DNA from 2 places in the Arthrobacter sp. SLBN-122 genome. Region 1 is predicted to be linked to the other one. Evidence: predicted binding sites of a transcription regulator. Region 1 holds the regulator's gene; the other holds the start of a gene.

Evidence for each region. The regulator HrcA, encoded in region 1, represses chaperone genes, less so after heat shock. The targets are predictions, from matches to a motif close to TTNGCACTCGNNNNNNNCGAGTGCNAA.
Region 2: a site for HrcA is predicted at 8,498-8,524, ahead of FBY36_RS04685 (Hsp20/alpha crystallin family protein). Genes of this name have one in related genera too.

The regions. Positions count from the first base shown of each region.
Region 1 is NZ_VFMS01000001.1:4,135,207-4,144,940, forward strand. It holds gene FBY36_RS18985 (PhoH family protein) at 1-997, opposite strand, end outside; gene FBY36_RS18990 (GerMN domain-containing protein) at 1,416-2,333, shown strand; gene FBY36_RS18995 (16S rRNA (uracil(1498)-N(3))-methyltransferase) at 2,320-3,099, opposite strand; gene dnaJ (molecular chaperone DnaJ) at 3,102-4,229, opposite strand; gene hrcA (heat-inducible transcriptional repressor HrcA) at 4,318-5,331, opposite strand; gene FBY36_RS19010 (DUF3097 domain-containing protein) at 5,505-6,353, shown strand; gene FBY36_RS19015 (DUF4870 domain-containing protein) at 6,506-6,916, shown strand; gene hemW (radical SAM family heme chaperone HemW) at 7,039-8,268, opposite strand; gene lepA (translation elongation factor 4) at 8,294-9,734, opposite strand, start outside.
Region 2 is NZ_VFMS01000001.1:973,640-994,749, reverse strand. It holds gene FBY36_RS04735 (GNAT family N-acetyltransferase) at 1-70, shown strand, start outside; gene FBY36_RS04730 (NAD(P)/FAD-dependent oxidoreductase) at 74-1,270, opposite strand; gene FBY36_RS04725 (DUF2945 domain-containing protein) at 1,275-1,481, opposite strand; gene FBY36_RS04720 (SRPBCC family protein) at 1,641-2,093, shown strand; gene FBY36_RS04715 (S9 family peptidase) at 2,168-4,399, opposite strand; gene FBY36_RS04710 (hypothetical protein) at 4,683-5,111, shown strand; gene FBY36_RS04705 (FAD-dependent monooxygenase) at 5,124-6,764, shown strand; gene FBY36_RS04695 (VOC family protein) at 7,237-7,611, opposite strand; gene FBY36_RS04690 (helix-turn-helix transcriptional regulator) at 7,700-8,398, opposite strand; gene FBY36_RS04685 (Hsp20/alpha crystallin family protein) at 8,594-9,016, shown strand; gene FBY36_RS04680 (NAD(P)H-hydrate dehydratase) at 9,181-10,113, opposite strand; gene FBY36_RS04675 (histidine phosphatase family protein) at 10,097-10,888, opposite strand; gene FBY36_RS04670 (LCP family protein) at 11,133-12,257, opposite strand; gene FBY36_RS04665 (arsenate reductase/protein-tyrosine-phosphatase family protein) at 12,390-13,085, opposite strand; gene FBY36_RS04660 (DUF305 domain-containing protein) at 13,227-13,877, opposite strand; gene FBY36_RS04655 (hypothetical protein) at 13,932-14,381, opposite strand; gene FBY36_RS04650 (copper-translocating P-type ATPase) at 14,414-16,573, opposite strand; gene FBY36_RS04645 (heavy-metal-associated domain-containing protein) at 16,654-17,010, opposite strand; gene FBY36_RS04640 (PAS and ANTAR domain-containing protein) at 17,279-17,959, shown strand; gene nhaA (Na+/H+ antiporter NhaA) at 18,054-19,421, shown strand; gene FBY36_RS04630 (GlsB/YeaQ/YmgE family stress response membrane protein) at 19,428-19,688, opposite strand; gene FBY36_RS04625 (hypothetical protein) at 19,816-20,046, opposite strand; gene FBY36_RS04620 (ABC transporter ATP-binding protein) at 20,162-21,110, opposite strand, start outside.

The DNA of each region.
Region 1 (9,734 bases):
CCCCGACAAGACGGTGCCGAACGACGTCGGCGGCGTCCAGGACAGAGAAGCTCACGCCCTCAATGCCCTGCAGGATCTCCTCGACGATCCGCAACCCGGAACGCGTCCCAAACGGCAGGTCCACCTGGGTGACGTCACCGGTAACCACCATCCTGGATCCGAAGCCGAGCCGGGTGAGGAACATCTTCATTTGTTCCGGCGTGGTGTTCTGCGCCTCGTCGAGGATGATGAAGGCGTCGTTAAGGGTCCGGCCGCGCATGTAGGCCAGGGGCGCCACTTCGATGGTGCCGGCTGCCATCAGGCGCGGGATGGACTCGGGGTCCATCATGTCGTGCAGGGCGTCGTACAGCGGCCGGAGGTAGGGATCGATCTTGTCGCTCAGCGTGCCGGGGAGGAAGCCAAGCCGCTCCCCCGCTTCCACGGCGGGTCGGGTAAGGATGATCCGGCTGACCTCTTTTTGCTGCAGCGCCTGGACCGCTTTGGCCATGGCCAGGTAGGTCTTGCCGGTGCCGGCGGGGCCGATGCCGAAGATCACCGTGTTGGCGTCAATGGCGTCAACGTAGTTCTTCTGGTTCAGCGTCTTGGGCCGGATGGTCCTGCCGCGGCTGGAGAGAATGTCATGGGTGAGCACGTCCACAGGATTCTGCAGCGACTGGGTGCGCAGGAGGGACACCAGCTGCTGCAGCACCGCAGGCGTGATGACTGTGCCGCGGGCCACCAGGCCGCGGACTTCCTGGAGGAGCCGCATGATGCGGGGCACATCGCCTGAAGGGCCGCTGATGGACAGTTCGTTGCCGCGGGCATGGAAGTTGACGTCCGGGAACTGCTCTTCGATAAACCTCAGGGCCTCATCATGGCTGCCAAGTGATTGAACCATCTGGTCGGAGTTCTCAAAGAGGACCACTTCCGTCCGGGTGCCGGGCAGGGAGTGCGGGAATTCCCCCGGACCGCCGTCGCCCGTGTTGAGCCGGCGCTTACCATTTGCTGATTCAGTCATGGTGCTGGCCCGCAGGCCTGTGGTCCCCTCGAAGATCGACATCACTTGTTTGCTTTGGCTGATGCCGGCGCCCGTTGCCCGGTGCTCCTTGCCCCAGCGATCCCTCCATCTTACGCCAGCACCGGACCAGGCCGGATATCCGGCCGCAGTGGAACCTCGAACATGGAACATGGGCAAGGAGCCTCACGGGGGCTCTGGGGCGGCCTTAGGTATCAACTTCATATCGGCCTCATATCGTTCCCGTTGCAGTTGCGGTGGAGAAGGCAAAGAGCGCCGGAGCGGCAGCGCCATTGTGTAATGCTGGAAATCCAGCATCTGCTGGAACACCAGGCCGCCAGGGGGATCGGCCCGCCACCCAGGAAAGGACAAGGGCAGGACAGTGCCGGAAACCTCTGCGCCCGAAAGGGCTGGACGACCCATGGGCCGCCTGCGCCCCGCCGTCCTGGCAGGAGTCCTGGTTCTGGTTCCGGTCCTGGCGGCATGCACGGCCGAGGGCGGTCCCACCCCCACCGGCACCATCGCCTCGGTTCCGGCCACGGGCGGCACCATGCCAAATACGCTTTCCACCAGCGCCCCGCTGGAAACCACGCAGTCCTCCAACAAGGCCCCGGTCTACTGGATCGGCCGCAGCGGCGGGAACATCTTCCTTTACCGCGAATTCCGCGATGTCCCGGAGCAGGAGAACCCTGTCACCCGCGCCCTCCGGGCCATGATGTCGGAGAAGCCGCTGGACCCTGACTTCTTCACGCCCTGGCAGAACCCGGACAAACTGGCCACCTCGATTTCCGGCAAGGACGTCATCACGGTGGATGTTTCAGCCGACGCTTTCAACAGCAATCTCGACGCGGACATGGCTGCCCGCGCCATCCAGCAACTGATCTACACGGCAACCGCCGCGGCCGCCAGTTCCGGCCTGATCGACACGGGCCAGCAGATCCGGGTCCGGATACTTGTGGACGGCCACACCGACTACGTGGCGTTTGGCAGCGTCCAGCTGGGCGCGCTGATGACCCGCGCCGCCGGCCTGGTGGCCCCGGTCTGGATCATTGACCCGCAGGAGAGCGCCGAGGTTGCGGGGGGCAGCGTCAAGATCACTGGCCGCAGCACGTCCCCGGGGGCCAAGCTCCGCTGGCAGATCCTGCAGTCACCGGATGGAGGCAGCAAGGCACCTTTCCTCACCGGAGAAACCACGGCGGGGGCGGAACAGGGGCAGGCCGGGGTCTTCACGCTGGCCCTGAACCTTCCGCCCGGCGACTACGTGCTGCGGGTGGCCCAGGCCGGTTCCGGCGGGGAACCGGACCGGAACGAGGACACCAGGTCCTTTAGGGTCCGGTAGCCGTCCAGCGGCCAAGGACGTCACTGGCAAGCACGACGGCGGCGGGCCCGGCGGTGGAGGACCGCAGGACATGGTGCCCCAAGAGGGCGGTCACGGCGCCTTTATCGCAGAGTTTGGTTACTTCGCGCGGGCTGATGCCGCCCTCCGGGCCGACGACCAGCAGAATTTCACGGGGTCCCGCGCCAGCAGTCGACTGCCATCCCTCAAGGACCGTGCGCAGCGGCCGTACGGCGTCTTCGTGCAGGATGACGGCAAGGTCCGCCGCTTCCACGGCAGCTGAAAGCCCTGCAGTGTCGACGGCAGGCCGCACCTCGGGAATCCGGGCACGTCTGGCCTGTTTGGCGGCCGCGGATACGGTGGACTCCCATTTGGCGTGCGCCCGGGCGGCACGGTCACCCTTCCAGCGGACGATGGAACGTTCGGACTGCCAGGGTACGACCGCGTCGATGCCCAGTTCGGTGGCCGTCTCGATGGCAAGTTCGTCGCGGTCGCCCTTGGCCAGGGCCTGTACCAGCACCAGCCGGATGTCCGGCCTGTCTTCCACGGTAAGGGTCCCGCACTCCACCTCGAGACCGGAGGGGGCGGCAGAGACGACTTTCCCGGTCATCCGGGTGCCGGCCCCGTCGACAATGTCCACCGCTTCGCCCGGGGACAGCCGTTTGACGGTGACGGCATGGCGCGCCTCCGTCCCCTCGAGGACGAAGAGTTGACCGGCAGCCATGCCGTCCAGCGAACCGGCGGCTGTGAAGAAGACGGGGTTGCTCACCGCTACAGGTTACCGAGCCGGTCCCGGAGCTTGGCGAACATGCCGCCGCTGGCGGCAAGCTTGCCCTCGGTGATCTGTTCGCCACGGACCTTGGCCAGCTGGCGCAGCAGGTCCTCCTGTGCGGGGTCGAGCCTGCCCGGAGTGTCCACCTGGAGGTGGACCTTCAGGTCGCCGCGGCCGTATCCCCTGAGGTGTGTGACACCGAGGCCGCGCAGGGTGATGATTTCCCCCGACTGGGTTCCTGGCTTGACGTCGATCTCCTGGGTGCCGTCAAAGGTTTCCAGGCTGACGTCCGTGCCCAGGGCAGCCGCCGTCATGGGGATGTGCAGAGTGGCGTGCAGGTCGTCGCCTTCCCGCACGTAGGTGGCATCGTTGTTGACGCGGATCTCCACGTAGAGGTCACCGGCCGGACCGCCCGCGGGGCCGGCTTCGCCCTGTCCGGAGAGCTGGATCCGGGTTCCAGTGGCCACGCCGGCGGGAACCTTGATGGTCAGTGAGCGGCGGCTGCGGATACGGCCCTGGCCGCTGCACTCGTTGCAGGGGTCCTTGATGACCGTGCCGAAACCTTCACAGGTGCCGCAGGGGGCGGCCGTCATGACCTGGCCGAGGATGGAGCGGACGGCCCGCTGGACCTGGCCGCTGCCGCCGCAGATGTCGCAGCGTTCAGGATGGGTGCCGGGGCGGCAGCAGGACCCGTCGCAGGTGGGGCAGACCACGGCGGTGTCCACTTCGAGTTTCTTGTTGACGCCGAACACGGCGTCCCGGAGGTCGATCCGAACGCTGATGAGGGCGTCCTGGCCGCGCCGGACACGCGAGGCCGGACCGGACGTGCCGCCGGCGCCGAAGAAGGTGTCGAAGATGTCCTGGAACGCGAACCCCTGGCCCGCATAGCCTGCTCCGCCGAAGCCGTTGTCGGTGCCGTTCTCGTTGCCCGTGGTGTCATAGATCCGGCGCTTCTGGGGATCCGAAAGCACCTCGTAGGCGTGGGTTACGGCCTTGAACCGCTCTGACGCGTCTGCGCCGGGGTTTACGTCAGGGTGAAGGGTGCGGGCCAGCTTGCGGTAGGCCTTTTTGATTTCTTCGCCCGTAGCTTCGGGTGAGACTCCAAGGACGTCATAGTGGCTGCTCAAAATACGTATCTCTTCCTTGTTGTACTGCAATTCAATTCGGCGGCCCGGCTCTTGCTTCCCGGCCGGAGCAGGCTCCGGCGGCTAAGAGTCAGGGCCCCAAAATCCTGGAAAGGTAGCGCGCCACTGCCCTGACGGCGGCCATGGTGGTGGGATAGTCCATCCGGGTGGGCCCCAGGATCCCTACTTTCGCGGCACTGTCCGGACCGTAACCGGTGGCAACGACGGAGGCTTCGGCAAGGCCGTCGTACGGGTTCTCCCTTCCGATGCTGACAGCGACGCCGCGGTGGTCCTGGGCCATTTCGCTCAACAACCGCAGCATCACCACCTGCTCCTCAAGCGCCTCGAGCACAGGGCCGATACTGAGGGGGAAGTCCACGTTGGATCTGGCAAGGTTGGCGGTGCCTGCCATGACCATCCGCTCTTCCCGGCTGTTTTGTGCCAGGCCCTCCAGCCCGAGCGCCAGTGCGTGTGCCGCCTGCCGCTGCTGGTGCGGGGCTGCGGCCACGACGGCGGGCAGCGCCTGGGCCAGTTGGCTCAGCGGTGTTCCCCCCAGCGCACCAAGGAACCGGGTACGCAGTTCAGCCAGCGCGTCGTCGCCGAGGTCCTGCCCGACGTCGATCACCCGCTGCTCCACCTTGCCGCTGTTGGCAATCAGGACCACAAGGACCTTGCGGGGGGCGAGCAGGACGAATTCGATATGGCGGACAAGTGCCCTGCTCAGGTGCGGATACTGCACCACGGCAACCTGGTTGGTCAGCTGGGACAGCAGCCGGACCGTACGCTCCAGCACGTCGTCGAGATCGTCCGCGCCTTCGAGCAGGGACTGGATGGCGCGGCGTTCAGCGGCGGAGAGCGGCTTGACAGCGGAGATCTGGTCGACGAAAAGCCGGTAGCCCTTGTCGGTGGGAATCCGGCCGGCGCTGGTATGCGGGGCGGTGATCAGCCCCTCATCCTCCAGGGCAGCCATGTCGTTGCGGATGGTGGCGCTGGAAACACCAAGATGATGCCGCTCCACCAGGGCCTTTGACCCAACCGGCTCGCGGGAGTGGACGTAGTCCTCCACGATGGCCCGCAGTACTTCCAGCTTGCGTGGCTCGCTCACTCTCCACCTCCATCCCATGGTTCGGGGCGCATGCCCCTCCCGATGCAACCCACTGTTAGCACTCGACATGCCCAAGTGCTAACAGTCTATTATGCCTCGGCCCGTTGTTAGCATTGGTACCGCTCCGGGCGAAATTCCGGGGCTGAGGACCTAGCGCTAGGCGGATCGAATCCATGGATTACCAGAACTGGGGCCCACGGGGCATATCGGCTCCCGCGCGGACGGAACTGCCCGAGGTTCCCGTGGAGCGCGGAATGGTGCTCGAGGAAGTGCAGTCCGGCTGGGTGGGTGCCGTGACCCGTGTGGAGAAATCCGGCGGGATGCATGTGGTGGCGCTGGAGGACAGGCGGGGAAAGTCCCGTTCCTTCCGTCTTGGGTTCGGTTTCCTCCTTGAAGGCCAGCCCATCCGGCTGATGCCGCCGGCGCCGCGGACCGCGGCGGGTCCGGCAGCGGGCAGGACGGCGTCGGGATCGGTACGGGTGGCCGGACAGCGGGCCCAGGTAGCCAAAGCCAGCCGGATCTGGGTGGAAGGCAAGCACGACGCCGAACTGGTCGAAAAAGTCTGGGGAGACGACCTCCGGGTGGAAGGCATCGTCGTCGAGCCCCTGCACGGCATTGACGACCTCGCCGCAGCCGTGGCGGACTTCAGCCCCGGGCCCGGCCGGCGGCTCGGCGTCCTGGTGGACCACCTGGTTCCCGATTCCAAGGAGTCCCGCATCGCGGAAGCCGTCATGGCCTCCCCGGGTGCCGCCGGGAACGTCCTGATTGTTGGACACCCGTACGTGGACGTATGGCAGGCGATCCGGCCCGCTGTCCTTGGGATCGACAAATGGCCTGCCGTCCCCCGCGGGCAGGACTGGAAAACCGGGATCCTGAAGGCGTTCGGCTGGCCCCACGCGACCAAGGAAGATATCGGCCTTGGGTGGCAGAAACTGCTGGGCGCCGTGCGCACGTATGCAGACCTCGAAGCATCCCTGCTGGGCAGGGTTGAAGAAGTGATCGATTTCCTGACCGTGCCCTGAAGGGCGGCGGGCCGCCCGCGACCCAGTATTCTTGGTAGTGCGGTTCCTTATTTGAGGCACTGCAGCATTTTTCCGGCACTGCACGCGTTTTCACGCTCTGCATGCGCCGGAATCCGTACCCAGCACCACTTGCACCTTCGAAGGAACAGACTGTGGCAGAAAACGCACGTGATCACAGGGATGGCCAGGGCCGTTCCGAGTACCATGGCGTCCCCGCCAATGCCCTGCCGCTTACGGCCAGCGAAGACCGCCAGTGGGCAACACTCGCGCACTTCGGCGGGATCCTGGGCTGCATCCCCGCGCTGCTGATCTATTTGATCTTCCGGGACCGCGGCCCGTTCACCGCCCAGGAGTCCAAGGAAGCGCTGAACTTCAGCCTGCCGCCCACCATTGCCGCCGTGCTGGCCAACATCCTGGTGTTCATCCCTTACGTCGGGAACATTTTCGCGGTCATTGCCACACTGATCTGGGTGGCGCTCACGTGCTTCTCCGTCGCCGCCGGGATCCACGTCAACCGGGGCCAGCCGCACCGCTACCAGTACAACCTGCGCTGGATCAAGTAATCCCCACCGGCTCCCAGCCCTCGCAAGCTCGGGCCCTCGCCGCAGTGGGCCCACCCAGCGGCATCCTAGCCTCGCTTCGCTTCGGCCAGGGAACCCTGCCGGCGTGGGCCCGGCCCTTGGGGTCAGTCCGGCAGGACCCGGCGGACTACTGCGTCTGCCAGCAGCCTGCCCTTCAAGGTCAGGACCAGTCGGCCGCGGAACGCAGCGGCAGGATCCACGAGGCCGTCGGCGATAAGCCCGGCCACCTCGTGCCGTCCACCGGCGCTAAGCGTAGAGAGGTCAAGGCCGGACTGCAGGCGCGCTTCCAGCATGACCCGCTCCAGGTTCCTGGTTTCCGCGTCCAGGGTTTCCCGGCCGGCGGCGGGCGAGAGCCCCTGGGACAGCCTGTTCGCATAGGCCGACGGGTGCTTGACGTTCCACCAGCGGACCCCGCCCACGTGCGAGTGCGCGCCGGGCCCGATTCCCCACCAGTCGTCACCCCGCCAGTAGGCCAGGTTGTGGCGGCAGGCCTGTTCCGGAGTCCGGGCCCAGTTGCTGACCTCGTACCAACCAAGTCCGGCCTCGGTGATCAGCTGGTCGGCGAGCTCGTACTTATCGGCGTGGTCGTCGTCGTCAATTCCGGGAACCTCGCCCCGGCGCATCTGCGCGGCCAGCTTGGTGCCCTCCTCGACGATCAGCGCGTACGCGCTGATGTGGTCCGGCCCGTAGGAGAGCGCGGTCTCCAGGGAGTGGCGCCAGTCGGCCAGCGACTCCCCCGGCGTCCCGTAGATCAGGTCCAGGCTGACAGCCAGTCCTGCCTCGCGCGCCCACTGCACCACCTGCGGCACCCGGCTCGGGGTGTGGGTGCGGTCCAGGACCTTCAGGACATGTGGAACTGCGGACTGCATGCCGAAGGAGACCCTAGTGAAGCCGGCTTCCTTCAGGACGGCAAGGGATTCGGGTGTGACGGAATCCGGATTCGCCTCCGTGGTGACCTCGGCGCCGTCCTCAATGCCCCACTGGTCGATGGCAGCCCGAAGGATCATGGCCAAATCGTCCGCGGGCAGCAGCGTGGGTGTGCCGCCGCCAAAAAAGACGGTGCCCAGCTTCCGGGCAGGAACGCCCGACGCCGAGAGGACCTTCGCTGCCATCGCCACCTCTGCCGCTGCCGTGCCGGCATACGCATCCTGGGAGGCCCCGCCGCCGAGTTCCGTGGCGGTGTAGGTGTTGAAGTCGCAGTAGCCGCAGCGCACAGCGCAAAACGGGATGTGGACGTACAAGCCGAACGCCCGGTCCGCCGCACCCTCCGCTGCCTGGGGAGGCAGCAGACCGTCCGACGGCGCCGGGTCACCGAGGGGAAGAACGCTGGGCATCAGCGGGCCCCCCGCTGCGCGGTGATCACTTCTTCTTGGCCTTGTCCTTTGATTCGTCGGTGGTCAGGGCGGCGATGAACGCCTCCTGCGGCACCTCCACCGTCCCCACCATCTTCATGCGCTTCTTGCCTTCTTTTTGCTTCTCCAGCAGCTTGCGCTTACGCGAGATGTCACCGCCGTAGCATTTCGCCAACACATCCTTGCGGATGGCACGGATGCTTTCGCGGGCGATGATCCTGGAGCCGATGGCTGCCTGGATGGGCACCTCGAACTGCTGCCGCGGGATGAGTTCACGGAGCTTGCCGGTCATCATCACGCCGTAGGCGTACGCCTTGTCCCGGTGGGTGATGGCGCTGAAGGCATCCACCTGTTCGCCCTGGAGCATGATGTCGACCTTCACCAGATCGGCAACCTGCTCGCCGTCGGCTTTCCAGTCCAGGGAGCCGTAGCCCCGGGTCTTCGACTTCAGGATGTCGAAGAAGTCGAACACAATCTCAGCCAGCGGCAGGCGGTAACGGATTTCCACCCGGTCCTCCGAGAGGTAGTCCATGCCGCCCAGGACGCCGCGGCGGGCCTGGCAGAGTTCCATGATGGCACCGACGAATTCGCTGGGCGCCAGGATGGTGGCGGACACCATGGGCTCGCGGACCTCGGCAATCTTACCGGAGGGGTACTCGCTGGGGTTGGTCACCCGGACTACCTTCTTGTCCTCAAGGGTTACCTCGTACTCCACGTTCGGCGCCGTGGAGATGAGGTCGAGGTTGTATTCGCGCTCCAGGCGTTCGCGGGTGATCTCAAGGTGCAGGAGGCCCAGGAAGCCCACGCGGAAGCCGAAGCCGAGCGCAGCGGAGGTCTCCGGTTCGTACACCAGCGCGGCATCGTTGAGCATGAGCTTTTCGAGGGCGTCACGGAGCACAGGGTAATCGGCCCCGTCCAGCGGGTACAGGCCGGAGAACACCATCGGCTTGGCATCGGCGTAACCGGGGAGCGACTGGGCTGCCGGCTTGGCCAGGTTGGTGACGGTGTCGCCCACCTTGGACTGCCGGACGTCCTTCACGCCGGTGATGAGGTAGCCCACTTCACCGACGCCCAGGCCCTTGGAGGGTGTGGGTTCCGGCGAGCTCACGCCGATTTCCAGCAACTCGTGGGAGGCCCTGGTGGACATCATCTGGATGCGCTCGCGGGGGTGGAGCATGCCGTCCATGACGCGGACATAGGTCACCACGCCGCGGTAGGTGTCGTAGACCGAGTCGAAGATCATGGCACGAGCCGGCGCATCGGGGTCGCCCTTCGGCGCAGGCAGGTCGCGGACAATCTTGTCCAGGAGGGCTTCCACACCGACGCCGGTCTTACCGGAGACGCGCAGGACGTCCTCCGGATCCCCGCCGATCAGGCTTGCCAGCTCGGCTGCGTACTTTTCGGGCTGCGCCGCAGGCAGGTCGATCTTGTTCAGCACCGGGATGATG
Region 2 (21,110 bases), 3.2 Mb from region 1:
AGGCCAGTGGGCCACCGAGCTCACCTACGCCATCCTCGCCGATGAGTGGCGGATCGGTTCCGCCGGCTAGGTTTTACGCCCGGCCCTTGAGGATCAGGTTCCAGTAGATCTTCGGAAACAGGTCCCGGTCCACGAGCCATGACAGTTTGCTCTCATTCCAGGTGGGAACCCGGGGAACGGTGGGCATGGGCCGGTACCGGTCGTCGAATTCGGCGAAAACCACGGTGTCCCTTGACACCGTGAACGGACACACCGAGTAACCGTTGTACTTCGCCGGCAGCGGCTTGCCTTTCCGGGCCGCCACCAAGTTCTTCGCCACCACCTTGGTCTGCTTGCGCAGCGCGCCGCCCGATTTGGAGTTGGTGGTTCCTGCGGCGTCACCCAGGGACCACACATTGGGGTAGCGCAGGTGCCGGAGCGTCTGCCGGTCCACCTCCACGAAGCCGCCCGCGTCACCGCCGGCCGGCAGATCCGTGGCCTTGAGCCAGTCCGGGGCCGACTGTGGCGGGACGGCATTGAGGACGTCGTAGGCCAGGTCCTCGGTGGTGTTTGCGGCGTTGTCCCGAATGGTTGCCCTGCGGCCTGCAGCGCTCACGGACACTAGTTCGCTGTTGGTCCGCAGTTCGATCCCGTACTCGGCGATCTTCCGGTCCAACTCACGGTCCACTTCCGGAACCCCGAACACCGTGGGGTAGGGCTGCACCATCACCACCCGGATCTTGTCCAGGACCCCTTGTTCACGCCAGTAGTCGCAGGCAAGGTACATGGGTTTCTGGGCCGCGCCGCCGCACTTGATGGGTCCCCCTGGCATCGTGAAAACGGCGGTGCCGGAGGTCATTCCGCTGAGCAGCGTCCAGGCCTTGGGGGCAAGATCGAACTCATAATGGGAGGCGCCATGCGGCGAGTGCACGGCCTCGGCCAGCCCCGGAACCGAATCCCAGTCATACTGCAGCCCGGGGCACACCACCAGCTGGCCGTAAGCCACAGAGGCCCCGGACTCCAAGGCGACGGTGTTGGCATCGGCGTCCACGCCCGCCGCCGCGTCCCGGATCCAGGTGACGCCCTGGGGGACAACCGATTGCTGGGGCCGGACGGCTTCCTTGGCCTGGGCCCGGCCGCCTGCGATGTGCGAAAACAGCGGCTGGTACAGGTGGTGGTCCCGTGGTTCGATCACCGCCACGTCCTTGACGCCGTAGCGCTGCAACCTGGCGGCCAGCGAAATGCCGGCATTGCCGCCGCCGATGATGACCACCTCATGCTGGACAGGCACGGCGCTACTTCTTCTCAGTCAGCGCGGATGCCTTGTGGGCCGCACGGGCACCGGTCTTCTCCGACTCCACCACGTACTGCGGCTCATCCTCAGTGGCGCGGTGCGTATTGCCGTCCAGGTCGAAGTCGCTGGTCTTCTTTTCCACGATTTTGCCGTGCGTCTTGCCCTGCGAAGTGTTCCACTCCACGTGCGTTCCCTTGCTTAATGACATGCCCGCTCCTCTGGTCCCTGCGGAAAACAAGTGCCCCACAATAGTAAGCATGGTTAGCTTATTGGCGCATTGACAGTGACACGGCAGCGGTCCAAGCTGGCGCTGTGCCTACCTGCCGGACGAGCCGCGTCGGCAGCAGGTGCTGTTCAGGAGAATCCGATGCCAGTAGTAGAAGAATCCGTTGTCATCGCCCGGCCGCCGCAGGAAGTCTTCGATTTCCTGTCGAAGTTCGAAAACATCGCCGTCTATGACTCCTCGGTCACCGCCTCTGAGCAGGTGGGGGGTGGCCCCGTGGGGAGGGGAAGCCGGGGACGGGGAACAAGCAAGATCATGGGCCGGCGCTTCGACTGGACTGTCGAGGTGGTGGAGTTCGAGCCGCCACGGCGAATGGTGTCCCGCTCCGTTGAAGGAAAGCTGAACTTCACGGTGTCATTCACCCTTGAACCGGCCGATGGCGGCACCCGCGTCACCCAGCGGATTGACGCAGATTCCGGCCTGGGCGGCATCTTTGGCAAGGTCGCCGATCCGCTGGTGGAGCGCGCCCAGGGACGCACCGTCCGCGCCAACCTTGAAACACTCGCTGAATGGCTGGTGGAGCACCCGCAGACCTGAAGCCCTGCCTGCTGGGGCGCGGGCAAAGGAAAGCCCACGACGGCGGGACCCGCCCGCCGTCGTACGCTTCAGTCCTACTTCAGGCCGGCGCCCGGCAGTAGTTCGGTGGCGCCCAGGGCGTCGGCGATGAAGGCGTAGTCCCAGGCCCGTTCCCGCCACTGGACGTACCGGCCGGACGCGCCGCCGTGGCCGCCGTCCATCTCGATCTTCATCACGATCGGCGCGGTGCCGGTGGTCTTGTTCCGCAGTTCCTGCACCCACTTGGCCGGCTCAACGTAGAGGACCCGAGTGTCGTTGAAGGACGTCACGGCGGCAATCTTGGGGTAGGCCACCTCGCGCACGTTCTCATAGGGGGAGTAGGACTTCATGTAGGCGTAGGCCTGGGGGTCCGTGATGGGGTTGCCCCACTCCTCCCACTCCAGGGCGGACAACGGCAGGTCCGGGTCCAGGATGCTGGTGAGCGGGTCCACGAACGGCACCTGCGCCACGATGGCCGCGTACTTCTCCGGTGCCATGTTCGCCACGGCGCCCATCAGGAGCCCGCCGGCCGAACCGCCCAGCGCGGCGATACGGGAGGGATCCACCCAACCCGAGTTCGCCAGCCAATCGGTGGCGTCAACGAAGTCGGTGAAGGTGTTTTTCTTGGTGAGCTTCTTGCCGTCCTCATACCAGTGCCGGCCCAGCTCGCCGCCGCCCCGGATGTGGGCGATCACGAACACCACACCGCGGTCCAGCAGGGACAGGCGTGCGATGCCAAAGCCGGGGTCCATGCTCATCTCGTAGGAGCCGTATCCGTAGACCAGGCCGGCCGCCGTCGAATCCTGTTTCACGGTCTTATGCCGCAGGACCGACAGCGGGATGCGCGTGCCGTCACCTGCCGTGGCCCATTCCCGCGTGGCCACGTAGTCGCTGCCGTCATACCCGCCCAGCACAGGGCTTTCCTTGCGGAGCAGCAGCTCGCCGCTGGGCTGGTCAAGGGTGGGGAGCACAAAGTCGTAGATGCGCGACGGCGTGAAGTAGGACGTATAGCCAAGCCGGATTACGGGGGCTTCATAGTCGGAACCGCCCACACCCGCGGTGTAGAGCTCCTCGTCAAACGCCGGCTCAACGGGCGCCTGCTGTGCGGGCGTGCCCAGCCCGGCCAGCCCCATCACCTGGACGCGCTCGATGGTGTCCTTGCGGATGGAGACGATGAGGTGCGTGGCGGTGACGCCGGCGCCGTTGACCCGGACGTCGCCGGAATGTTCGACGACGGTCTGCCAGGCCTGTTCCGCCAGCGGCTTGTCCAGCTCGGCCGGGTCCGCCAAGGAGACCATGGAGTTGATGGCGCCGTGGTTGTGCGTGAGCAGGATCTTCTCGGCCTTTTCGCCGTTGGGGCCTTCCAGGAGGAAAGGCTCGGCCTCATACAGGATGCGTTCGTTCCGGGAGATCACCGTGATGACGGCCTGTTCGGGGTCGTCGAAGCGCAGCACCCTGGTTTCGCTGTATTCCGAGCACCCGATGCCCAGCACCAGGTAACGCCGGTCCGCGGAGAGCTCGAAGCCCAACCACATGGCGGCGTCATCCTCCTGGTACACCACCACGTCGTCGGCCACGGGAGTGCCCAGGACGTGCGCCTTCACCTGGTACGGGCGCCAGGCCTCGTCCACCACCGTGTAGAAGAGGCGCGTGCCGTCCGGGGAGAACGCCACGCCGTAGAAGATGTTCTCGATGACGTCAGGCAGGAGTTCGCCGGTGCGGAGGTCCTTGATGCGAAGCGTGAAGCGTTCGTCGCCGGAGTTGTCCACGGCGTAGGCGTAGAGGGTGCCGTCAACCGTGACGGCTGTGCCGCCCACGGAGAAGAACGGTTTGCCTTCAGCTTCTACGTTGCCGTCCAGCAGGACTTCCTCACCGGGGATCCCCACCCCGGCTTCCACGGCCGGCGGGGTCCAGTCGGCCACGGCATCCCCGGTGTCCTGCGCCCTGACCCGGCAGTGGATGCCGTACTCCTTGCCCTCCGCGGACCGGCTGAAGTACCACCAGCCGTCCTTGCGGTGCGGAACGGAAAGGTCGGTTTCCTGGGTGCGGCCCTTGATCTCCTGGAAGATGGCCTCGCGGAGCGGCTCCTGGTGCGCGGTAACGGCTTCCTGGTACGCGTTTTCGGCCTGCAGGTGCTCCACGACCTCGGCCGACTCCTTGTCCCGCAGCCACTCGTAATTGTCCACGAACGTCTCCCCGTGATGGGTGCGCTCGGTGGGAATCTTCTTGGCAACCGGGGGCGCCGGGATAGCAGTGCCGGTGGAATCCTGTAGGGAGGTGGAGGTCATGGATTCAATATATAGACCACCCCGGACAAGTCGGCAGGCCGTTCGCTACCGGGGGAGAAGGGGCGGCCGGAAAGGGGCGAAAGACTCTGGGACCCTGCCCGCGGTTCCCGCCACGCTGGGAGGGCGGTGCAAGGAATAGGAGAAGCCATGGACCTCGAAACCGGACCGGCGCCCCGGGCCAAAGCCTGGCCGGCCGTGGCCCGCAGCGTGGGAACGTCCTGCCTCATGCTGGCCCGCAGGCAGGTGCATCTCCCGAAGGGCAACGTGGGCCGGGTGCTGCGTTTTGCCGACGGAAGCACCTCGCGGGGTCTACCGGGAGACCACCGTCGACAGCCAACCCGGGGAGCCCTGCGTCCTGGTGGTGGCCTTCACGCTCCGCCTGGTCCGTGGCCGGGCGCACCGCTTTTTCGAGGCGGAAAGCCTGCTGAACACCCCGCTCTTCGTCGGGTTCCCGGGGTTTGTCTCCAAGCTCTGGTGCGCCCACGACACCTTCGGCGCCTACCGCGGCCTGTACGAGTGGGACGGCGCCGCGCCCGCCCGCAAATACGCCGCGGCACTCTGGCGGGTCCTGGAACTGGTCAGCGTTCCCGGGTCCATCAGCTACAAGGTCCTGCCCGGGCTGCGCCGCGATGAGTTGCTCGCCAACCCCGCCCTGATCGAGTCGCCCGCCCACCCCGATCACGCTTGGTGGCGGCTGCTGGGCCAGGGATGAGGCCGGGCGGGAATGCCTGGCAGGCAAGGCACGACGGCGGACACTGATGTTTTAGTGGTGGGCGCCGGTCCTGCCGGGCTCACCACAGCACTCCAGGCCCACGCACATGGGGCCACGGTCAGGGTGGTGGACCGGCGCGAACACCCGGCCCGGCCTTCCCGGGCCATGATGCTGCATGCCCGGGCACTGGAGGGGCTCCGCCCGCTGGGCGTGACCGATGAGTTGCTGAACCGTGCCGACACCACGCCCGAAGCACGCATCCACCTGGGCCGCCGCGTCATTGAAGCCCGGATGGGCCATGCGGACCTCCCGGACACCGCCTTTCCGCACCTGACGCTGGTCCGGCAGGCCGACGTCGAGGACGTGCTCTGGCAGGCGCTGCAAGCCCGGGGCGTCCCGGTGGACTGGGGCGTGGAGTTCCGCGGCCTGGGACGTGAGCGCAGCCTGGCGGAAGGCTTGCCGTCCGGTGCTGGAATGGTCCATGCGCAGTTGCACGGGGCTGGCGGCAATGATGCACGCGACCATTCCGGGCACCACAGCTCCCGGTTCCTGGCCGGCTGTGACGGGCAGTCCAGCACGGTCCGCAGTTTCACGGGAGCGCAGTGGCGCGGCGGCCCGTACCGGGTGGAAGCGGTCCTGGCGGATGTGGAACTGGACGGCCGCCTGGATCCCGGGCTGCTGCACGTGGCCGTGGGAAGCGCGGGGCTGGCTTTCCTCTTTGCGCTGGGTGAGGGGGCCACCTGGCGCATGCTCGCCACCCGGCCAGCGCTGCCGCAACCCATAGCGCGCTACGGCCAGCTGGGTCCGCCCGTTCCACCGGAGGAAGTGGCCCGTCTGCTCCGGGAGTCGGGGCTGGGCGCTGCCGTGCGGGACGTGCGCTGGTCGGCCCAGGTCCCGCTGCAACACCGCCTGGCCAGTACGTTCGAAAGCAATCCCCTCTTCCTTGCCGGCGACGCCGCCCATGCCCATTCCCCGGCGGGCGGGCAGGGCATGAACAACGGCATCCTGGACGGCCTCAATCTGGGCTGGAAGCTCGGCTTCGCCTCGACGGCGGGAAGGCCGCTGCCGGAGCTGCTGGAAACCTACGGGCAGGAGCGGCGGCTTGCCGCCCGGCAGGTGCTGGCGCTGACGCATGTCATCTTCTTCGGCGAAGCCTCGCCGCATCCGGTGGCCCGGCTGGCCCGCAGCCTCCTGCCCGCGTTCGCTCCGGTCCTGCCGCTGCTGCTCCGCCGGCAGTGGCTCACCTCCCAGGGAATCCGGCTGTTGGCCCAGCCCTTCGTGCGCTACCGGACCAGTGCCATTTCCCGGGACGGAACGCCCCGCGCGGACGGGTGGCCGAGCCCCGGTGACCGGCTGCCGGATGCGGCCGTTACGGTCCACGGGCGGGCCGTCCGGCTTCACGAACTGACCGCGGTGCCCGGCATCCATCTGTTGCTGGAGCGCGACGCCGGCCCGGGCGCCTTGGATGACGACGCCACCCTGCGCGTGGTTGCCGGAAGGGGTTCCCTGCTGCACCTCCACCGCCTCGACAGCCACCCCGGCCGCGGCGTTGTCGCGGTCCGCCCTGACGGGTACGTCGGCTTCCGGTGCGGGGAGCCGGACCCGGCCCAGCTGCGTGGTTGGCTCCGGCTGGTGGGCGCAGTGGGGAACTGAACGGCCGTCCCGCCGTCGCGATGCTCCATCACTTATGGCTCCCAAGCGGGCAGTTTAGGGACCATAAGTGATGGAGCAACGGGGACGGGGAGGGTAGTTGCCGGAGGGCTCCAGGCGTAGTCTGTTCAGTTCAAGGCACATCCGCCCAGCGTGAGAGGGGAATTTTATGACCATCCCGCCAGTGCACGAACCCGAGCCGTTTCCGCCCGAACCCGGTCCCGAGCCCACCCGGCCGGATCCCACCCAGCCGCAACCTCCGGGACCCCCGTCTCCGAATCCGTTTCCCACCCCGCAGCCGCCGGGGCCGCTGCCCGTTCCGGATCCGGGCCCGGCACCCTTGCGTCCGGACCCCACCAGGGACTGACGGAATAGGCAGGACTTCAAAAGGGGCCTTCCGCGTAGCTGCGCGGGAGGCCTCTTCCGTATGTCCCGGCCGCGGTGCGACTCACCGGACTGACAGGCATCGGCGCGCTCAACTGCCCGGTGGCGCGAACAGGTTGACGAGGTTTCCGTCCGGATCATGGAACAGTACGGACCTGTTTCCCCAGGGCATGGTCGTGGGCTCGAGCACAATGTCCTCGAGCCGGTCACGGAGTCGTGCGAACTCCTGGTCAACGTTGTCCACGAGGAACTCGATGATGACTGACCTGTTGGCCGCCGGCTGCGGGGCCTGCTGACCCAGCATGGCAACGGTTGCCGGGCTGCCGATCGCGAGCACGCTGGAAGCGGTGCGGAACTCGGCGAAAACGGGAGCCGGCCGCGTCGCGGTCGTTCCGGTCACGAGTTCGTAGAAGCGTACGAGCCGGTCGACGTCCTCGGTGATGATGCGGATCGAGGCGAAGTTCATGGGTGTCCTTTCCGTCGGATCGCTCGACCCGACCAGACCATGGTGCGGTGCACGGGCGACAGCGTCCTGTCGGTGTTTTGCGGCAGATTTAGTCTGCGTCGTACGCGGGCCTGAGATCGCCATAGGGGATGTTTAGGTCCTTGGCGTGATACTCGCGGGGCGGCGGACGTTCGCCCGTCGGCACAATGGTGACGATCCGGTCGCTTCGGAAGGCGCGGACACCTTCACGGGTTCGGCACCAGGCGATGAGGTACCAGTTCCCGTTGCGTTCGACGTATCCGAGCGGCTCGATCTCGCGGACTGTCTGGGCGCCATTGCGGTCGCCGTACCGCATGTGGAGCACGGTCCCCGAGCGGAGCGCTTCGGCGAATCCGTGCGGAACGGCGGCGGTGGCCGCGTCCTCGAGAAGATGCACGCGGGTTGCGAGTTCGATCGTCTGGTTGAGGCGGCCTCGGTCCATGACGGCGGCGACCTTGCGCAAGGCGCTAGCGGCTGGCCCACCGAACGGGCTCGAGGCAAGCATGCCCAGCGCGATCGTCGCGGCGAAGGCTTCGTCCACCGTGAAGCCAAGTGGTGCCAGCGTGTGTGACGGGTCGATGACATACCCGCCGGTCCGGCCGGGTTCGGCCCAGATCGGGACGCCGGCCTGCTGCAAGGCCGAGAGGTCCCGCTCGATCGTGCGGGAGCTGACCTCGAACCGTCCGGCGAGCTGCCGGGCGCTTCTGGGCCGGGGCGCTGCGGCGCGGAGGTCCTCGACGATTGCGTAGAGCCGGTCGGTGCGATTCATGGCTCGATCCTACTTAGGCGCCACGAGAACGCTGTCACTCATCGCTGACAATCACAGTTGCAGGCGCAAAAAAACCTCCAAAAATCCACGGGTGAACCCCTTGAAGACCTTTCGCTCAAGTGCTAAAAAATCTGTATCAGCCAATACAGATCGGCTGATGTGACTGTTGCAATATCTCTTACGAGGAGGGAAGCCATGTTGATGCGTACCGATCCGTTCCGCGAGCTGGACAGGCTGGCCCAGCAGGTCCTCGGTACGGCTGCACGACCGGCGGCGATGCCAATGGATGCATGGCGCGAGGACCAGGAATTCGTGGTGGCCTTCGATTTGCCGGGTGTCACGGCGGACTCGGTGGACCTGGATGTGGAACGGAATGTCCTGACGGTGCGGGCCGAGCGCCCGGAACCGGCGGGCAAGGACACCGAGCTGATTGCGGCTGAGCGGCCGCGCGGGGTGTTCAGCCGCCAGCTGATCCTTGGCGACACCCTGGATACCGAGCATGTGAAGGCCAGCTACGATGCCGGTGTCCTGACGCTGCGGATCCCGGTGGCGGAGAAGGCCAAGCCGCGCAAGATTGAGATTGAGACGAAGGGGGCAAAGCAGGAAATCGCTGCATAGACCTTTCCAGGATCGGGAGGCGGCCGTATCCGTTGACTGCCTTTTTGGGGCGATTCGCCATTCTGTGCACGCCACAGCGCCAGACAGCGCACCGGCAGCTTGGGCTTCACCTTCCCGACACGATGGCCCCCGGTTTCAGCCGGGGGCCATCCACATGTCTGCGGTCAGGTGCCGAGTTCCAGCATCAGGGCCGGCAGTTCGTCGGCAAGTTCGCGGGCCAGGAATCCCAGCGGCCCCAGCCGGCTGGCCAGCCGGTCCGCCGCCGCTGCATGCAGGTGGGTACCCCAGCAGGCGGCCTGGGCGCTGCTGGTGCCCCGGGCCCGGAGCCCGGCGATGGCTCCAGCCAGCACGTCCCCGCTGCCGGAGGTGCCCAGCCCGCCGTACCCCGTGGTGATTTTCCACAGTTCCGGCTCACCCGGATTCAACCCGGGCGGCTGGGTTATCAGTCCCTGGCAGCTGACCACGGCGCCGAACCTGGCGGAGATTTCGGCAAGGTCTTTCTCAAGGTGCTCCACGTCCCGCCCCAGCAGGATCCCCGCTTCCTTGGGGTTCGGGGTGAGGATGAGCCGGCCGCGCCAGGGGTCCAGTTGGTCCTCCAGCGGCACCAGCGCGCCCAGCGCATAGGCATCGAGTACGACGGCGGCGCCTCCTTTACCGTCAGCGTCACCTTTCGCATCAGCACCGCCCGACTCGCGCGCCAGCAATGCCTGCAACAGTTCGCCGGCAAGGTCGGGGTCATCGAGGCCGGGTCCCACCAGGAGGGTGTCCGTCCGGTCCAGGTACGGGGAGATACGGTCCAGCTCCGCCTTGACCGAGCCGCCGGCAGTTTCCGGGAGCCCGATGGAACCGCATTCAGGCAGGGCCACCCCCAGCTGCGCGGCCACCGACTCAGCAACAGCGAGCGTGAGTTTTCCCGCCCCGGCACGCAGGGCGGAAGTACCCGCCAGGAGGGCCGCCCCCGGCGTGGCCCGGGCTCCGCCGACCACCAGCACGGAGCCGCGCGAATATTTGTCTTCGCCCGGCGCCGGCAGCGGCCAGCCGCGCAGGAGTGACGGCGTCACCAGTGCGGCGCTGGACGGCTCACCGCGGCCGGACACTGGTGTCTCCCGCGTGCTCGGTGACCGCGACGCCCTGCTCCGCCAGGTGGTTCGCCACGTTGAAGCTCTCCAAGGTCCAGGGCCCTACGCCGGAGGGGCGGACGTACCGGGTTATTGAGGCATTGAGGATGGCCTCAGTGGCTGCGAGGTCCAGCAGTTCCTGCTCGCTGAGTCCCTCCAGCACATAACGGAACAGCATGATCACGGCATCGTGGCACACCAGCATCACCCGGTGGCCCGTGTCCAGGTTGTTCAACTCGGCCAGGACCGACCGCAGCCGCAGCGCCACGTCCGCCCAGGATTCGCCGCCCGGCGGCCGGTAGTACAACTTGCCCAGCCAGTTCCGGCGCTCGGATTCCTCGGGGTAGCGGTTCTCCACACCCAGCCGCGTGAGCCGGTCCAGGATGCCAAGTTCGCGGTCCCGCAGCCGCTCATCCGTCCGTACCTGCAGCGGCCAGCCAGCTGTTTCAACAGCAATCTCGGCCGTCTGGCGGGCCCGCGCGTAGGGGGAGGAGACCACCGCATCCGGACGGAACTGCCTGGCGGTTCGGCCCAATGCAGTACCCAGCGCCTGGGCCTGGTCCCTGCCTGTTCCGGACAGGTCCACGTCCGCGTCGCGGGCGGGAACCTCGATGACCTCCACGCCGGCCTCCCGCGCCTCGGTGGCCGCAACGTTGCCTTCGCTCTCACCATGCCGGATCAGCAGCAGCTCCACCGCCCCCGCCGCCTGGACGGCCTCCGTCAGCCCGTCGTCGTTCGAAGAATCGCCGGTCAAAAAATCACCCCGTCCGCTCGCTCTGCCGAATGCAGGAACACTACCAGCGGCGTACCCAAGGTCAGCGGTAAATAACGGACAACAGCGGCGGCGCAGAGGTGCGTGGGCCCCTTCGACGCGCACATTTGTCTGTGACGCGCACCTTCCCTGCCGCTCTCGAAATACGGGCCGCGCAAAGGAATGTGCGCGGCGAAAGCGCATTTGCGCGTCGCCATTGAAACCGGCCCCGGCATGGTCGCCGCGTTTACGGCGCCGCGAAATCGCCGATCCGGCCTTCCCGGAGTGCCGCGCCCACAGCCGCAATGCCGCCGTAATCGGGAAACAGCACGGACTGCCCGGCGATGAAGCCGGAGCCCGCCGTCGGAAGCGTCATGCCGCCAATCGCGTTCACATCCAGGTTGCGCAGGCTGTAGGCCAGGATCGCTGCCTGGACGGGATCAAATCCCCTGTCCACCGTGAGGCAGCAGGAGGCGAAGTCGACCAGCGACCGCACCGCGTTGACGTCGTTCAGGGCGCCGCCGGCTGTGAGGCGGGCAAGGATGGCGCGGAGCATGATCTGCTGGTCGCGGACCCGCTGGAAGTCGCCGTCGGAGAACGCATAGCGCTCGCGGGAAAATTCCAGGGCGGCTTGTCCGTCCAGGTGGTTCATGCCCTGGGGGAAGACGTGCTGGGTCTCGATGCTGGCCTGGAAGGGTATCGGCACGTTGACGTCGATGCCGCCCAGGCCATCCACCAGGATCTTGAACCCGCCGAAGTCGAGCATCAGGGTGTGGTCGATGGTGATTCCCAGCAACTGCTGCACCGTGGCGGTCTGCAGGTCGATCCCGCCGTTCTGCAGGGCAGAGTTGATCTTGGCGCCGCCGAAACCGGGGATGTCCACCCAGGTGTCGCGGTTGATGGAGATGAGGTAAAGGTTCCGGCGGTCGGCCGGGACGTGGACCACCATCAGGGTGTCCGCGCGCTGGTCCTGGGGTTCGCCGGTGGCGGCCGTATGGGCGGCGGCGTCGCGTGCCGGAGTGTCCCGGATGTCGCTGCCGATGACCAGGATGTTCATTGGAGCGGCAGGCAGATCAGGGATCGGGGCAGGCGGCGGTGGGGGAGCGGGAGCCGGCGGGGGTGTTTCAGAGGGAGTCGGCGTGGGCGTGGGGGTTTCGCTGGGCGACTGGGTTTGGGTGGCTGCGGGCTGCGCCTCCTTGCTTCCGCGGCTCAGGCTGAAGACCGCCACTCCGGCGGCCACCACGAGTGCCAGCACCACCAGCGCGGCGATCCAGCGGCGGCGGCCCAACGCCGCAAGCCAAGCGGGTCGGTGAGAACCGGGGTTCCCGGAGCTGCCGGGCCCGGATGGATCAGAACCGCCTGGGATGCTCATGACGCCTCCACCTCATTGTGTTTGGTGGGATCAGTGTGCGTCGGGCAGGCCCTGGTTGGCTACAGGGTTATCCAAACTGTCACCTGGGAAGGCGTCCCGGAGGCTACGCCGGGCTGCGGTAACGCCGTTCCGCTACCGGGACTGTGGCACGGTTCCGGGAACCGGGGCGTTGAGGCGGGCGTGGCGCAGGATGGACACGATCGCGGGGGCCAGCTGGTCCTCCATCTCGCGGTACACCTCGGGAGCGCGGCGGTAAGGGTCCACGATGTCGTTGTCCGCGGAGTCGGCGGGGAGCGAAAGGTGCCGCACCCCTGCGGCCCGGGCCGGCAGGGCGCGCCACAGGGCGGCGTTGGCAGCCAGCCGGGTGTCGTCGTCGGACCCGTTGCTGGCGGGCAGGGCGGCCGGGGAAGGTACGACGGCGGCGGGCTGGCCGCCGTCGGCAGCGGCGGTCCGCTGGGCCAGGACATCCAGCATCCGGGCAAATTCCCGGATGGTGAACGTCCGCTTGAGCAGGGAGGCGTCCAGCTGCAGGACCTCGCCGCGGTGCCCGGATGTCATGGTGAGCACCAGATCCACCCCGCGCAGGATCCTGGACGTGAGCTGCCGGGCGGCGAACCCTTCGGGGTCGCCGCCGAAGGTCCGCACGATGTCCGCGGAAATGGGCTGCATTGGTTCGCCCACCAGTGCCCGGGTGCCCGCACTGGACACGTGGAAACCGCCCGGCACCGCCTGGTCGAGTCCTGCCTGCAGCAGCCGTTCGGCCACGGGGGAGCGGCAGATGTTGCCGGTGCAGACGGTGAGGATTCGTACTGGTGCGGAAGTGTCCAAGGAGATTTCTCTTTTCCCAGCTGGTCACGGATCCGTTCGGACCCGTGCCTTTCAACTTAACACGCGACGGCGCGGCGGCGGCTTCCAGAGTTGGGTGCTGCCGCCGCGCCGTGTGGATGCTCCGGCCGGCGGGCGTGCCGGTTAGAGCGTGGTCAGCAGCTGCTTCATCTGCGTGATTTCCGCCTGCTGCGCGTCCACGATGTCGTGGCCCAGCTTCACGGCGTCGGGGAATTTGCCGGCGCTGATTTCCTGCTGTGCCATGTCGACGGCGCCCTCATGGTGGCCGATCATCTGCTCGAGGAACAGCCGGGCGGCCTCGGTGCCGGTGGCGGACTTCAGCTTGTCGATGCCGGCGTCGTCCACCATGCCGGTCATGCCGTGTCCGGAGTGGTCACTCATCATGGTGGGCACGTTCCAGCCCTTGAGCCAGCCGGTCATCTGCTCGATCTCCTGTGCCTGGGCCGCCTTGATCCTGGTGGCCAGTTCGGTCACCTCTGAGGGCATGCCGGGTTTGGCCAGGATGATGCCGCTCATCTCCACCGCCTGGGCGTGGTGCGGGATCATCATCTGCGCAAACATGATGTCCGCCTGGTTATGGTCGGCACTGGCACTGGGCATCATCCCGGCGCTTGGCATGGTGCTGGCCATTGGGTTGGAGCTGCCCATTGGGTTGGAGCTGCCGTGGTCCATGGGCATGCTGTTGCCGGAGCCGGAATCTGCGGCGCATCCGGCGAGGCCCAGGGAGACGGCCAGGGCAGCGGCAATGGACAGGGTCTTGATAGTGGTGTTCATGGTTGTCCTTCAGGAGGTAATGGAACTGGGCCGGGTTGTTTGGCGCAGTCCGGTTTACGTCCGGCTGATGGACAGGTCGCAGGGTGTAAGGCTGGGCGGCAGGTAAGCGTAGGCAGGGCCCGGGTTGCCGGCCGCGGGCAGCAGCGGCAGGACGGCAAGGGTTGCCTGCGGCGGCACAACGGTCACGGGGCTGCCCGGGGCCGTTGGGACGCAGGGCGCCGCGGACTCCCTGGCCCCCGGGCAGGAGTCGCCGCAGGTGGCCGGTACAAGGGCGGGCGCGTCGGTGGAAGCGGCGGTGGCAGGGTGGCCGGCATGGGAGGGATGGGCGCCAACAGTGGAATGGACGACGGCGGTGGTTCCGGCCGGTGCCGCGTGGGAGGCAGCGCCGTGCGAGGCGTGGCCGGCGGTGAGCACATGCATGCCCAACAGTCCGGTGATGACGGCCAGGGTGGCCGCCAGCAGCCACGCCCGGCGCAGGAGGGACGCCATGGTGCGGGTGGTCATGACGTCGCCTCCTTCCAGTCGGTCTGCAGTCTTCAACGTACCTCGGAGGGGTTCAGTTTCAGGCGCCGCAGCAGCTGGGCGTTCAGGGCCACCACGATAGTGGATACGGACATCAGTACCGCTCCGGCCGCGGGCGACAGCACCACCCCGGCGAAGGCCAGGACGCCTGCGGCCAGCGGCACGGACAGGATGTTGTAGCCGGTGGCCCACACCAGGTTCTGCCACATCTTCCGGTAGCTGGCCCGCGACAGGTCCACCATGGACAGCACCGCCCGCGGATCGTTCCCGGCCAGCACCACGCCGGCGGATTCCACCGCTACGTCGGTTCCGGCGCCAATCGCGATGCCCACCTCGGCGCGGGCCAGCGCGGGAGAATCGTTGACGCCGTCGCCCACCATGGCCACCTTCAGGCCGCGGGCCTGCAGCTCGGCCACTTTCTTGTCCTTGTCCGCGGGGAGGACCTCGGCGAACACCTCGTCGATGTCCAGGTCCGCGGCCACGGCCTGCGCCACCTGGTGGGCGTCGCCGGTGACCATGGCCACCTTGACGCCGCGCCGCTGCAGCGCTGACACCGCCTGCCGCGACTCAGGCCGCACCGCGTCCTCCATGCTCACGGCCCCCAGGACCTTGCCGTCGTCCACAACGTGGAGCACGGCGGCTCCGCGGTCCATCCAGGCCCGGGTGCTCGCGGCCAGCGTGCCGGGTTCGACGACGCCGAGCTCGCGCAGGAGCGCGGGTCCGCCCACGTGCACCGTACGGCCGTCCACGCTGGCGCGGACGCCGCGGCCCGTCAGGGAGGTGAAGCCGGTGGCTGAGGGCAGGGTCAGGTTCCGGGCCTTCGCGGCGCGGACGATGGCCCGCGCCACGGGGTGTTCGCTGTCCGACTCGACGGCGGCGGCAAGGGCCAGCACGGCGTCAGGCTCGGCGCCCTCAGCCACGGCAACGTCCTTCAGCTCCGGCTCGCCGGTGGTCAGGGTGCCGGTCTTGTCGAACAGGACCACATCGATGGTGCGCATCCGCTCCAGCGCCATCCGGTTCTTGATCAGCACCCCGGCCCGGGCCGCCTGCTCCGTGGAAATGGCGATGACCAGGGGGATGGCCAGCCCCAGGGCGTGCGGGCAGGCGATGACCAGTACGGTCACCGTGCGGGTAACGGCATCGGGAACACTTCCCAGCAGCGTCCAGGCGATGAAGGTCAGGACACCGGCGCCGGCGGCAAAGTAGAACAGGAAAGCGGCGGCGCGGTCCGCCAGGGCCTGGGCGCGTGAGGACGACGCCTGCGCCTCTTCCACCAGCCGCTGGATTCCGGCCAGGGCGGTCTGGTCGCCCACGGCCGTGACGCGTACCCGGACACTGCTGTCCGTGGCCACCGTTCCGGCCACGACGGGATCGCCTGTCCCGCGTGCCACGGTCTTGGATTCCCCGGTAATCATGGACTCGTCGAACTCGGCCTGGCCGTCCACCACGGTTCCGTCCGCCGGCATGCGGGCGCCGGGACGGACCAGGACCAGGTCGCCGGGGTTGAGGTGGGACACGGGCACCGTTTCGGTGCCGCTGTCCGTAATGAGTTCGGCTTCGTCCGGCAGCAGCGCGGCGAGGGCGTCAAGCGCACCCTGCGCCGAACCGAGGGCGCGCATTTCGATCCAGTGGCCCAGCAGCATGATGGCCACCAGCAGCGCCAGCTCCCACCAGAAATCCAGGTCGAAGCCGCCGATTCCCAGGCTGGTGACCCAGGATGCGGCGAATGCCACCGAAATGGCCATGCCGATCAGCAGCATCATGCCCGGGGTGCGGTCCTTCAGCTCCTGCAGGCCGCCCTTGAGGAAAGGCTGGCCGCCGTAGAAGAAGATCACGGTGCCCAGGACCGGCGGAATCCAGGCGGAGCCGGGGAATTCCGGCGGCATGTAACCCAGGAGATCGGCCATCATGGGGCTGAAGTAGACCACTGGGATGGCGAGGACCAGCGTCAGCCAGAACCGGTTCTTGAACATGGCCGTGCTGTGTCCTGCGTGCTGGCCGTGGGTGTGGACCGTATGGTCGTCGTCGTGCTGGCCGTGTCCGGCGTGCTCCATGTGTCCGGCGCCAGGTGCTTGTGCCGCCCCGTGCGCAGGGGGCTCGGTCAGGGTCCCGCTGGGTGGCTGGTCATGGTCGTGCGGGCCGCCCTGGTAATGCATGTCGTGATGGTCTTGCATTGTTCCTCCTTGGAGGCAATCGCTGCCCGGTGATACCCGGGCCGGCGGAAATTGTGGAGCCGCGCCGGGGCGCGGCTGCCTTATGCCAGGACGTAGCCTGCGGCGGCCACAGCCTCGCGGACGTCGGCATCGGATGCCGAACCCTTCACGGTCAGCCGCGACCGGCCGCCAGGGACCAGGTCAACGGACGCCGAGGTCACGCCGGCAACCGCGGACACAGCCGTTTCCACTGACCGGACGCAGTGCCCGCAGGTCATGCCCTCCACCGCGAAGTCACGCTGGAAGGAGGCGCCGGCGTCGGAACGTCCGACGGCGGAAGAGGGCTGATGTGCAGCACCCGCAGGCTGGGTGCCGGCTTGCTCCGCGGCGCCGGCAGGGGTGCAGCAGCTGCAGCCGGAGGAAGCGAGGGGGAGCTGGGGGCGGTTTCCGTTGAACATGTCAGTTCCAATCCGTTGAGGAAATCAAGGGGCGCTGGGGTTGAACGGCTGTGAAGGCCGGTGCAGGCACCGGCCGGGACATACCACGTCACTGACAACACCGCCAATATACCCCCTAGGGGTATGCCAGTCAAGGGGTGCTAGCGTACTTCGCCCCAGACTGCCATAGGACCTACCGCACTACCTTCCGTTGCCCGGGAAGACCATACTTGGATTAGTGAGGAGAGCCCGCCCGCTGGGGGCTGGCCGTTGCGCGGGAGGTTAACCTGTGACGGAGCTCAGCGACCTTTATACCTATTCGAGTGCACTCGGGGACAGCGAAAGCGATGCCGGCATCTTCAGGGTGGAGATGGCGGCTGCAGGCCCCACGTTCCATTGGTCGGACGGAATGTTCCGCCTGCATGGCTACCAGCGCGGCGAGGTTGTCCCCAGCATGGAACTGATCTTCGCCCACAAGCATCCCGATGACAGGGAGCGGTGCGAAGAGATCCTGGCGCAGGTTTCGACCACCGGCGGGTTCTTCTGCATGTACCACCGGATTGTTGATGCCCGCGGCAGGACCCGGCGCGTGCTGACGTCCGGCGAGGCGATCCTTGGCCCGGACGCATCGGTGGCGGCGTTCGAAGGCGTCACCGTGGACCTCAGCCGGACGCTGCAGCGCGAAACGGAGCAGACGGCGCGGGAAGCAGTGGAGGGCGCCACCGCAACCCGCACTGTGATCGACCAGGCCAGGGGCATCCTGATGGGCCAGCTGAAGCTCGGCTCTGACGACGCCTTCCAGATGCTGGTGAGCACCAGCAGCCACCGCAACGTCAAGCTGGTGGTGGTGGCGGCGGAGCTGGTGCAGCTGGCCAATTCCCCGGAGGCGCGGATTTACCTGGACCGGGCCGTGCGGGCCATCCAGCTGACCGGGCGGGCGGACCGCACCGGAGGTCGGCGCGCCGGGTAAGGCGGGGTGAGGCTGGTTCCCGGTAAGATAAGCGCAGGTGCGCCGGGAAGTCTGGTCGGCATGGATTTGCCGAACCCGGATTTAAGGACGCCCCATGAACTCCACCACGCCTTCGCCAACACCGCCCAAGCCCAGCCGGAACAAGTTTTTCGGCTCCACCGTTTTTTCACGCGGCAGCTACGCCGAGGCACTGCGCATTACGGAGATCCTCCGCAAGGAGACCGTGGGTGGTGCCCTCCTGGTGGCGGCTGCCGTGATCGCCCTCATCTGGGCCAATTCCCCGGCGTCGGACAGCTACTTTGCCCTCCGTGATTTCAAGGTGGGCTATGAGCCGTGGCATCTGGAACTGAGCCTGGGGGCCTGGGCCGCGGACGGCCTGCTGGCCATCTTCTTCTTCCTGGTGGGCCTGGAACTCAAACGCGAATTCGTGGCTGGTGACCTGCGGCAGATCAGCAAGTCCATCGTGCCCGTAGCCGCCGCCGTGGGCGGCGTGGTGGTCCCGGCGGTGATCTACGCCGTCGTCAATCTCGCCAGCCCGGAAACGCTGCGCGGCTGGGCCATTCCCACCGCAACCGACATTGCCTTTGCCGTGGCGGTGCTCGCCATCATCGGCTCCCACCTGCCCAGCGCCCTGCGGATCTTCCTGTTGACGCTGGCCGTGGTGGATGACCTGATTGCCATCACCATCATCGCGTTCTTCTACTCCACTGACATCCAGGCCGCACCGCTGCTCCTGGCACTCATCCCGCTGGCCATCTACACTTTCCTGGCGCAGAAATACCGGCGCTTCTTCGGCCGCCATGCAGCCGCCGCCTGGCTGATCCTGCTGCCCCTGGGCGCAGTGACCTGGGCAATGGTGCACGCCTCCGGCATCCACGCCACCGTGGCCGGGGTGCTCCTGGGCTTCGCCATTCCCGTGATCCGGTCGCAGGCCTCCGGCGGACCCGAAGCCGGTCCCGGGCTGGCCGAGATCTTCGAGCACCGGTTCCGCCCCATTTCCGCCGGCGTGGCCGTTCCCATCTTCGCGTTCTTCTCCGCGGGCGTGGCCGTTGGCGGATGGGAAGGCCTGGGCTCGGCCCTGTCGGACCCGGTGGCGCTGGGCATCATCCTGGGCCTGGTCCTGGGCAAGCCGATCGGCATCTTGGGCACCACGTGGATCCTGACCAAAGCCACCAGGGCCAGCCTGGACAGCTCCTTCAAATGGATCGATGTGTTCGGCGTTGCCCTGCTGGCAGGGATCGGGTTTACCGTCTCCCTGCTGGTGGCAGAGCTCAGCTTCGGCCACGGCAGCCTGCATGACGACCACGCGAAGGTGGGCATCCTGGCCGCCTCACTGATCGCCGCGCTGCTGGCCACGGCCGTGCTCCGGACGCGGAACCGGCAGTACCGGGCCGCCGAAGAGCTGGAGCACGTGGACTCGGACCACGACGGCGTTCCGGACGTCTACCAGGAACGCGCCTGAGCCGAACTAGCGGCGAACGGACCTGCGGCCGGCAACCGCCTCCGCGGTTCCGACCAGGAGCACCGAGGCGATGACGGCCACGATGAAGCCCAGGAAATTCAGTTCGAAGATATTGCCCGTTCCCAGCAGCGAGGCAACCACGCCGCCGATAACGGAGCCAACAAGGCCCAGCAGCAGCGTGGCCAGCAGGCCCAGGTTCTGCCTGCCCGGCTTGATGAGGCGGGCCAGCGCGCCGATAACGAGGCCCGCAATGATGAATCCAATCATGGTCTGTGCTCCTAAGTGGTGGCTGGAAGTCGCACTATTGTAAGCATGCTTACTACTGGTGGGCCACCGGCCGTCCCAGCCCGTGCCGCAGAACCAGGCCTGCGCACACCCCGCCGGGCGATGGTGCTCAGGCCATGGCGGCCGGGCTGACCCCGGTTGCCGGTTCCACGTGGCGGATCTCCAGGGCCTCGGGGTCCAGCAGCTTGCGCGTGCCGGTCCGGGCGTCCAGGATCCAGAAGAGTTCGAGGTGGGGGACGACGTCGGTCACCCGGCCCCGGTGGAAGAGCCTTCCCCTGTGCCACGCCTCGATCTGATCGCCGATGCGGAGTTGGGCGGTGCGTACTCCTTGTGCCTCCATAATGGGCTGCCTCCTGCTGTTGTATCCCCGTAAGCACAGCTTGCCGTGAAGAGGTTGCCGGAGTGTTTCCGCCCGGTGTTTTTTCTGTGTCGGCAGTGGCGGGCAGGGCCGGAGCTCAGTCCTCCATGGGGAACGCGACGGCTTCGCCCACAACCCGCAGGCACAATTCCATGCCGGGCCGGGCGATCGAGGCGTTCCAGTGCCGGATGGTGATCACTTCGCCACCGCCGGGGTACCGGTGGTCGGTGTGTTCCGCCACTTCCTGGGGGACGTTCAGCTTCAGCCGCACTGTGGTTTCAGGACCGAAGTAGTCGGTGTCCACCACTACGCCGCGGATGGGGCCGTCCTCGGCGATGCGGATCTGTTCGGGCCGCAGCATCAACTGCACGCGTCCCTGCGCCGGCGGCCTCCGCACGGGGATTCCGCCCAGGGAGCAGGTGGCCAGGGACCCTTCCAGCCAGGCGTCCAGGATGACGGCGTCGCCAAGGAACTCGGCGGTGGCCCGGTCCGCGGGGCGGGTGTACACCACGAAGGGGTTGCCGATCTGGGCCAGCTTGCCGCCGCGCATGACCGCCACCTGATCGGCGAAGGAGAGGGCCTCGGCCTGGTCGTGCGTGACCAGGATGGTGGTGACGCCGGCCTCGGCCAGGACCTTGGCCACTGCACGGCGGGTGGCAACGCGGAGTCCGGCGTCCAGTGCGGAGAAGGGCTCGTCCAGGAGCATCAGCTCCGGTTCGCGTGCCAACGCCCGGGCCAAGGCCACCCGCTGCTGCTGGCCGCCGGAGAGCTGGTGGGGACGGCGCTTGGCCATGGACGCGTCCAAGGACACCATCTCCAGGAGCTCGGCCACACGGGCGGCCACGGCGCGGCGCCCGCCCTCAAGCTTGGCGGCATCCAGCCCGAAGGCAACGTTCTGGCCCACCGTGAGGTGCGGAAACAGGGCACCGTCCTGGGCCACGTAGCCGATCTGCCGTTTGTGTGCCGGAAGCCACGCACCCTCACCGGCCACGAGCGTTCCGTTCAGGGAGATGCTCCCGGTGTCCGGATGTTCAAACCCGGCGATC